2 regions of the Rhizobium sp. YTU87027 genome follow, and region 2 is predicted to be linked to the other one. Evidence: predicted binding sites of a transcription regulator. Region 2 holds the regulator's gene; the other holds the start of a gene.
What was found. Region 2 encodes LexA, which represses DNA repair genes until DNA is damaged. Its sites were predicted from a motif close to TGTTCNNNNTGTGTTCNG; they were not measured.
Positions count from the first base shown of each region.

Region 1: the regulator LexA is predicted to act here: its motif matches at 3,160-3,177, upstream of recA (recombinase RecA).

Region 1 is NZ_CP098440.1:1,584,171-1,588,843, forward strand. Features, by position in the region: gene alaS (alanine--tRNA ligase) at 1-1,792, opposite strand, end outside; gene recA (recombinase RecA) at 1,945-3,033, opposite strand; gene NBG89_RS08070 (carbohydrate kinase family protein) at 3,274-4,218, shown strand; gene NBG89_RS08075 (pseudouridine-5'-phosphate glycosidase) at 4,247-4,673, shown strand, end outside.
Region 2 is NZ_CP098440.1:1,321,858-1,326,530, reverse strand. Features, by position in the region: gene NBG89_RS06715 (methyl-accepting chemotaxis protein) at 1-46, shown strand, start outside; gene kdsA (3-deoxy-8-phosphooctulonate synthase) at 71-916, opposite strand; gene NBG89_RS06705 (VOC family protein) at 913-1,797, opposite strand; gene lexA (transcriptional repressor LexA) at 1,997-2,713, shown strand; partial or broken gene NBG89_RS06695 (ComEC/Rec2 family competence protein) at 2,694-4,673, opposite strand, start outside.

The DNA.
Region 1 (4,673 bases), 260 kb from region 2:
CGTCGAAGCGCAGGCGCTCGGGGGCGACGAGCGAGCCCTTCTGTGCCACATGCGTGCCCAACACTTCGCGCAGCGCCTCGTGCAGCAGGTGCGTGGCGGAATGGTTTGCGCGCAAGCGCGAGCGGCGCGCATGGTCGACCGTCAACGCGACCGGCTCGCCCGCGTTTACATCACCTTCGACGACAGTGCCGATATGGACGAAGAGGCCCTCGCCCTTCTTCTGGGTGTCGGTGATTTCGATCTTCGCCGTATCGGAGGTAATGACACCCGTATCTCCCATCTGGCCGCCAGACTCGCCGTAGAACGGCGTCTGGTTGACGACGATCTGAACCTTGTCGCCGGCAGAGGCAGAATCAACCGATGCACCATCCTTCACAATGGCCTGAACAACACCTTCGGCGGTCTCGGTGTCGTAGCCGAGGAACTCCGATGCGCCGTGCTTTTCCTTGAGTTCGAACCAGATCGTCTCTGTGGCCTTGTCGCCGGAACCAGCCCAATGCGAACGCGCCTCGGCCTTCTGCCGTTCCATCGCGTCGGTGAAGCCTGATATGTCGACGCCGATCTCGCGGGCGCGAAGGGCATCCTGCGTCAGATCGAGCGGAAACCCGTAGGTGTCGTAAAGCTTGAACGCCGTTTCGCCGTCGAGCATGTCGCCCTTGCCGAGCGTCGTCGTGGCATCCGAGAGTAGCGAAAGACCGCGCTCCAGCGTCTTGCGGAAGCGGGTTTCCTCAAGCTTCAATGTCTCGGAGATCAGCGATTCCGCGCGGACCAGCTCAGGATAGGCGCGACCCATTTCCTGAACGAGCGTCGGCAAAAGCTTCCAGATCAGCGGTTCCTTGGCGCCAAGCAACTCTGCATGCCGCATCGCGCGGCGCATGATGCGGCGAAGCACGTAGCCGCGGCCTTCATTCGAGGGCAACACGCCATCGGCAATCAGGAACGCCGATGAGCGCAGGTGGTCGGCAATAACGCGGTGGCTGGCGCGACGCTCGCCCTCTGCCTTCACACCCGTCACTTCCTCCGAAGCCTCGATCAGGGCGCGGAAGAGGTCGATGTCATAGTTGTCGTGCTTGCCCTGCAGAACAGCAGCGACGCGCTCCAGTCCCATGCCGGTGTCGATCGACGGACGCGGGAGGTCGATTCGCTCTTCCTTGGTGACCTGCTCGTACTGCATGAAGACGAGGTTCCAGATCTCGATGAAGCGGTCGCCATCTTCTTCAGGCGAGCCGGGAGGGCCACCCCAGATGTGATCGCCGTGATCATAGAAGATTTCCGAACACGGGCCGCACGGGCCAGTATCGCCCATCGCCCAGAAATTGTCGCTGGTCGGAATGCGGATAATCTTCTCGTCCGGCAAACCTGCGATCTTCTTCCAGAGATTAAAGGCCTCGTCGTCCGTGTGATAGACGGTGACCAGCAGCCGCTTGGCATCGAGTGCAAATTCCTTGGTGATCAGGTTCCAGGCAAGCTCGATTGCCCGCTCCTTGAAGTAGTCGCCGAAGGAGAAGTTGCCGAGCATCTCGAAGAAGGTGTGATGGCGCGCAGTGTAGCCGACGTTATCAAGGTCGTTATGCTTGCCGCCGGCGCGGACGCACTTCTGCGCCGTCGAGGCCGTCTTGTATGGACGCTGCTCCAGGCCGGTGAAAACATTCTTGAACTGGACCATGCCGGCATTGGTGAACATCAGGGTCGGATCGTTGCGCGGCACCAGCGGGCTCGACGAAACGATTTCGTGGCCGTTCTTCTTGAAATAGTCGAGGAAGGTCGACCGGATATCATTCACACCGCTCATGCTATGCCCTTCAATGCTGCCGGAAGGCAGGTCAAAACTTAAATCCAGTGGCTTTTATCGTTCGCCTTAACCACTGTCCAGCAGACAAACAAAACCGGCCGCATTCTGATCAAAGAATGCGGCCGGTTTTGAACTGTTGGAAACCGATACGATTAGCCGTCGACGGCCTCGTCCCCGTCATTCGCATCAGGGCCGCCGTTCTGCAGGAAGCGGTCCGCAATCAGACCGGCATTCTGACGAAGCGCCGTCTCAATCTCACGCAGGAGATCCGGATTGTCGCGCAGGAAGAGCTTCGCATTCTCGCGGCCCTGACCGAGGCGCTGGCTGTTATAGGAGAACCAGGCGCCCGACTTCTCGACGATACCAGCCTTGACGCCTAGGTCGACCAGTTCGCCGGTCTTCGAAACGCCTTCACCATACATGATGTCGAATTCGACCTGCTTGAAGGGAGGCGCCATCTTGTTCTTGACGACCTTGACGCGGGTCTGGTTGCCGATGACCTCTTCTCGCTCTTTGACCGCGCCGATGCGTCGAATGTCAAGGCGAACGGACGCATAGAACTTCAGCGCATTACCGCCGGTCGTCGTTTCCGGCGAACCGAACATGACACCGATCTTCATGCGGATCTGGTTGATGAAGATGACCATGGTGTTCGACTTCGAGATGGAAGCCGTCAGCTTGCGCAGTGCCTGGCTCATCAGACGCGCCTGAAGACCCGGCAGATTGTCGCCCATCTCGCCTTCGATTTCGGCACGCGGCGTCAACGCGGCGACGGAGTCGACAACGAGAACGTCGACCGCACCGGAACGGACCAGCGTGTCGGTGATCTCAAGCGCCTGTTCGCCCGTATCCGGCTGTGAAATCAGCAGATTCTGCAGGTCGACACCAAGTTTGCGGGCATAGACCGGATCAAGCGCATGTTCCGCGTCCACGAAAGCGCAGATGCCCCCCTTCTTCTGCGATTCGGCAATGGTCTGTAGCGCGAGCGTCGTCTTACCCGAGCTTTCAGGTCCGTAGATCTCGATGATACGCCCTTTCGGAAGACCGCCGATCCCGAGCGCTATATCCAGCCCGAGGGAACCCGTCGACACCGTTTCGATCTCGACAACGTTCTCGTTCGAGCCGAGCTTCATGATTGAGCCCTTGCCGAACGACCGCTCGATCTGTGAGAGTGCCGCTTCAAGTGCCTTGCTTTTGTCCACCGATTTGTCCTCTACAAGCCGCAATGTATTCTGTGACATTCGATCCACCTTTAGGTTATTGAAGCCGCTCAAGCAATGTCGCCGCCGATGTCGATTTTGTACCGCATTTGTTCTCATTGCGCAAGCGACGCTCAAATAATTGAAACAAAAAGGTAAAACTGCCTGTGTTCTACATTTGTTTTAGTCATAGAAAGCAACAGCTTAGAGATAGGGATCTGCTCTCCGGTCGACCAGTGGCGGCAGGACGATTCGTATCTTTCGGCCATGCGGGATGATGAAATGAAGCGGAAGATTCTTGTCCTCGGCGGAGCCCATATCGACAGGCGCGGACGCATTTCAGGAGACACCGTGGCTGGCGCCAGCAATCCAGGTTCATGGTTCGAGGAGCCGGGCGGCGGCGGCTTCAATGCCGCGCGCAATCTTGCCCGGTTGGGCTTCGACGTGACGATGATTTCGCCCCGCGGCGGTGATCCGATCGGCGAGATGGTCAGCGAGGCTGCCGACTTCGCCGGCGTTGATGATCGCCCCTTTGTTTTCCTCGATCGCAAGACGCCGAGCTATACCGCAATCATCGAGAACGACGGAAACTTGGTGATTGCGCTTGCCGACATGGATCTCTACCGCATGTTCGTGCCGAGGCGCCTCTCGATCCGTGCCGTCCGCGATGCCTTTGCCGCGACTGATTTCATCCTCATCGACGCCAATCTGCCAGCAGAGACGCTGGCATCGATCGTCGAGCGTGCGAAAGTGCTTGGCAAGCCGGTGGGCGCAATCGCAATCTCGCCGGCGAAGGCCGTCAAGCTCAAGCCGTGCATCGAAGGGATCGACTATCTTTTCCTCAACGAGGCCGAGGCTGCCGCATTGACCGGCGAACGCCCCAACGATCCAGCACACTGGCCGTCACTGCTGGGTGACATCGGCTTGCGCGGTGGCGTCGTCACGCGCGGACAACGCGAGCTGATCGCCTTCGCGGATCGCCACGCGATAGCGCTGCAGCCCGCAAATCTGGAAGGCGTCGCGGATGTCACCGGTGCGGGAGACTCGCTTGCAGCCGGCGTAATCTCAGGATTGATGCGCGGGATTTCCTTGGCCGATGCCATCAGGGAAGGTGCTGCGGCCGCGGCACTTACCGTACAATCGCCGCATGCCGTCAATGAAAACCTTTCCCCGGATCTGATCAGGGAGACACTTTCCCTTGTTCCACCGGCGAGAATTTTGCATTGAAGGCCGTACCGATGAAATGGAAGAGACAATGACGAAACCGTTCTCCCCCCTCCTGCCGATCGCCTATTCCAAAGAAGTCGCAAGCGCCAAGCAGCGCGGCGCGCCGATCGTGGCGCTTGAATCGACCATCATCACGCATGGCATGCCCTACCCCGGCAACATCGAGATGGCCCGCAGCGTCGAGGCGCTCATTCGTGAGCAGGGCGCCGTGCCAGCCACTATCGCGGTCATTCACGGAACGCTGCATATCGGCCTCGAATCCGATCAGCTGGAGCAACTGGCGCAGGCCAAGGACGTCCTTAAAGTCTCGCGCGCCGATCTCGCCTTCGCGATCGCCGAGCGCCGTCACGGTGCGACGACCGTGGCAGCGACGATGATCGCCGCCGAGCGTGCCGGCATCAAGGTCTTCGCCACCGGAGGCATCGGCGGTGTTCACCGCGGCGCTGAGGAAAGCT
Region 2 (4,673 bases):
GGCATCGGGATACTCTTCAAACCAAAGGATCGCGCTCGCCAGCTGATGGCGAGCATCCTCCGCTCGCGCTTCAAGCCAGTTTGGCAATCGCGTCGAAGGCGAGGAGTTTTTCCAGCAGCCGCGGCATATCCTTGAGGTAGACCATGTTCGGGCCATCAGACGGCGCGTTGTCCGGATCTTCGTGTGTCTCGACGAATACACCTGCGACGCCGACTGCAACGGCAGCGCGCGCGAGCGTTTCGACAAACTCGCGCTGACCACCGCTGGAACCGCCTTGCCCGCCCGGTTGCTGGACTGAATGCGTCGCATCGAAAACAACCGGAGCGCCCATCGCCGCCATGATTGGCAGCGAACGCATGTCCGATACGAGTGTGTTGTAGCCGAAGGAGGCCCCGCGCTCGCACAGGAGAATATTCGGGTTGCCTGTCGAGTTCAGCTTGTTGAGGACATTCTTCATGTCCCAAGGCGCCAGGAACTGCCCCTTCTTGACGTTGATGGCTCGGCCGGTTTTGGCGGCAGCCACGAGCAGGTCGGTCTGGCGGCTGAGGAAGGCAGGAATCTGCAGGATGTCGACGACGGTTGCCACCTCGGCGCACTGCTCTTCCGTATGGATGTCAGTCAGAACCGGAAAACCGTATTCCTTCTTAAGGTCGGAAAAGACCTCCAGAGCCTTTTCAAGGCCAATGCCTCGCTGGGCCGATAGCGACGTCCGGTTGGCTTTGTCGAAGGACGACTTATAGACGAGACCAAGACCAAGCTTGTCGCAGAGTTCCTTAAGCACGCCCGCGACCATGAAGGCATGGTCACGGCTCTCCATTTGACACGGGCCGGCAATCAGCGACAGCTTGCCGGTATTCGAAAAGGTGACGCGGCCGGCGCCTTGGCCAACCACGACTTCGGAATTTGTCTGGCTCATCGTTTCTCCTCGAAGGCGAAGAGCGCACCCTGGCCGGGCGCCGCCTTCACCAGAATTCGATTGTTCTTGCGCGTGTAGGTCATCCCGTTAGCAGCCAAATGCGCTTCTGTCACGGCGAGATCACTGACCGTGAAAACAATGGCGACGCCACGCAGGCCGCGATCGTTTGAGGGTGCGGGGATGTCGAAGTAGGCATCCAATCCATCTGGAGAGAGAACGCTCACTTTGGCGTTCGGAGTTGTAACACTCGCGCCAAAGGCCTCGTTGGTCACCGTGAGGCTGTGCGCCGCGGCGCGCACAAATAGTGCAAAAGCCTTTGGGTCCGGCGCGCCAAGAATGATCTCCGCGATTCCTTTGACGCCGTTCACATGGGTTTGCAGCGTCCTTCGATCAGACGGCAGCGGATTGACGCGTTGGCATGTGAAAAAGAAAAAGTCCGGAGCTCGCAGATCGACCGCGAACGCGAGCTTGAACGCGGCGGTTGCCTGAGAACCGTCGGGCAGCCTCATCGGTCGCTCGAACTGCAGCATCTCGCCACCGTTGATCTTTTCGGCAAGGAATCTGGCATGGTCGCGGTCGGCATCGGCGGTCGCGAAGACCGCAGCGGAGAACCCATCATCCCCGCATCGAAACCGAAAGGCGCGGTCACGCGCGGTAAAGACATTGCCCTTCTTCGCTGACGCCTCATACGGTTCTGCGCTGGCGACCGCGAGAGGCTCCAGGTAAGTTTCGTCGGCGAAGAATATGCAGGCGTTCTCGGTTCCAAAAGGATGCCGGGCATCGGGCGCGACGGTGAATCCGAGTTTTCCGAGACGCTCGCGGGCAAGTACAATATTGGAGACCGGCAGCACGATGTGGTCCAGCGGATGTGCTTCGCTCATGGCAAACTCCCGGGAATTTGCGAAGATGTGCGCCGGGCAAGGGAACAATGCAACCCCCTTCTGCGCTTTCGCTCAAAAGCAATGCAAAAACTGAACAAGTTGCAGGCAAGTTTTACGAAAATTTAGGTACTTGCGGAACACATATGGAACATATAGTGTCTGTTCTGGCTTTGTTTCACGACTCTGGGGTTCAACTTCGATGCTGACGCGCAAGCAACAGGAGCTTCTTCTCTTCATTCACGAACGAATGAAGGAGTCCGGTGTCCCCCCATCTTTTGACGAAATGAAAGACGCCTTGGACCTCGCGTCGAAGTCCGGCATCCACCGGCTAATTACTGCTCTGGAAGAACGTGGTTTCATTCGTCGACTGCCGAATCGAGCCCGTGCCCTGGAGGTCATCAAGCTTCCTGAAGCCTACAATCCGAGCTTGCAGCCCCGCCGCGGCTTTTCGCCGAGCGTCATCGAAGGCAGCCTCGGAAAGCCACAGCCGGTCGCGCCGCCGAAGCCGGCTGCACAAGCCGACAACGGCAATTCCGCCTCCGTGCCAGTCATGGGACGGATCGCCGCGGGCGTGCCGATTTCGGCAATCCAGAACATTACCCACGACATCACTGTTCCAGCCGACATGCTTGGCCCGGGCGAACACTATGCGCTTGAGGTCAAGGGCGACTCGATGATCGAAGCCGGCATCTTTGATGGCGACACGGTGATCATCCGCAACGCCAGCACTGCAAATGCCGGCGACATCGTTGTCGCACTTGTCGATGACGAGGAAGCAACCCTTAAGCGCTTCCGCCGCAAAGGCGCTTCCATTGCGCTTGAGGCCGCGAACCCGGCTTATGAAACGCGTATTTTCGGGCCCGACCGTGTCAAGGTTCAGGGCAAGCTCGTCGGCCTCATTCGCCGTTATCATTGAAGAACGGCGGCTCACCGTCGAAGGTGCCGCTCCGCCAGTTGTATGCCCGATGCCACATCCAAGGGCGGTCAAGTGTGGTGTAGGCCGTCGTTACCACGGGTACACCTTGGTCATCTATCCTTATCTCAGCAGCGCCCGAACGACGCAGGGTTTCGCCGGTGAACAGAAGCGCGCCCGACCGGCATGCCGTCGCCCGCAGGCGAGCGGGCGTTACGACGATATCGGCTGTATCGCAGGCAGCGCCGAAATAAGCGGGATTTTCGACGATTGTCACGACGTAGCCGCTATCATGCGGGGCGGTGCACCAGGCGCCTTTCAGGCAGACAAAGCGGTTCTCAGCGCCCGTCGATGCCTAACGTAGCGCGTTGCGAGCGTTACGCAATTCCGTTGCTGAGAGTCGTGGAGCTTCCCCTTTATTTCCGCGCTGCCGAACAGGGCCGACGCCTTCCAACAATTGCGGTGGCTGGCTTAACTCCGCCGCGAGCGCCCTTCGCCATTGATCGAAGACGAAGTCAGGCGGATGGGGTCGATTGGATGCAAGGACCTGCCCTTTGACAATCGCGACAAGACTGCCGTCCTCGGCGATGACAATGTCGGGGGCGGTCTGGACGGCGCCAATGCCACAAGGGCGGTTGCCAACGCGATCACGGCAGCGCCGAGATAGCGGAGCTTGGTTCGCAGAAGGGCAAGCGAGAGGAAGCCCGCGACCGCCACCGGAAAGCACCAACCCGGCAGTCGTCCGATATCGACGTTGCCACCCCAGCCCGAGACCATCTTGGCAATGGCGATCACGATGTCGAGCCCGAAGCCCGCGATTTTCCAGGGAATAATATCGAGGCTAAACGGCGTCAGCAACATCGCGAACATCCCCATTGGCATTACCACAAAAGAGATCACCGGCATGGCCATGAGATTTGCGGGTAGTCCGTAAGCGCTGAGCCGGTGGAAGTGTTCGACACCAAAGAGCGCCGTCGAGAAGCCGCCGATCATCGAGGTCAGCAAGGTGCACCCAAAGAAGCGAGCGACAAGCGATGGGCTTCACTGCGGCGACCTGCAGCAGAGGGTGTTCGCGCGCGCTTCTCTGTGACCAGATTAGGGCGAGCCTCGCTGCGAATGACATCTGGAAGCTCGGTCCCAGCGCCTCGGACGGAGACGGGAGCAGGATCACCCAGGCGGACAAGGCGATGTTGCGTAAGCTGATCGACGGTCGATCGAAGAACACGGCAGTGAGCATGATCGCCATCATGATGAAGGCACGTTCCGCCGACACCGCGAAGCCCGAGATCATGTAATAGGCCGTCAGCGCTGCCAGCGCGCCAGCCGCGGCGGTCTTCTTGGTCGGATATGCCTGGACAACGGAAGGAAACAGGCTCAACGCCTGGCGCAGGCCGACGAAAAAGATGCCGGCCGACATGGCCATGTTAAGGCCGGAGATCGCCACGATATGTGCCAGGCCAGCCTGACGCAGGGCATCGGTCGTTTCCTGCGAGATGGCACGCCGCTCGTCGGTGACAAGCGAGGCGGCGAAGGCACCGGTATCGCCCGGCAGGATCTCGCGGATACGGTCACCTATACCGCTTCGAAGTGCGTCCAACCAATTCACCGCGCCATTCCACGGCGGCTGCTCACCGACGGTTGCTGGCATCGAAGCGCTTGGCGCATCCGTTCGCGCCAATCCCGTCGAAATAGGCGCTGAAAGCAAAATCGTTGAGCCCGGGGAGCGCGGGTCCGGCAGGCGGCGTCAGCAGCGAGCGACCCGTCAACCACGCACCGATGCCGAATGGTTCCGCCTGCCCGCGCGCGACGACGGAAACCCGCTCAGGTGGCCGCCTTATCTCGGGTGACTGCGTCGATGAGACGGAGACGATGTAGCGCCACCGGCCACGGCCGTCCCCCTCGCGGCGTTCGACGCGCCCCGTAATCGTGGTCGTCACGGCTGTGTCCAGTATAACGGTCGGCC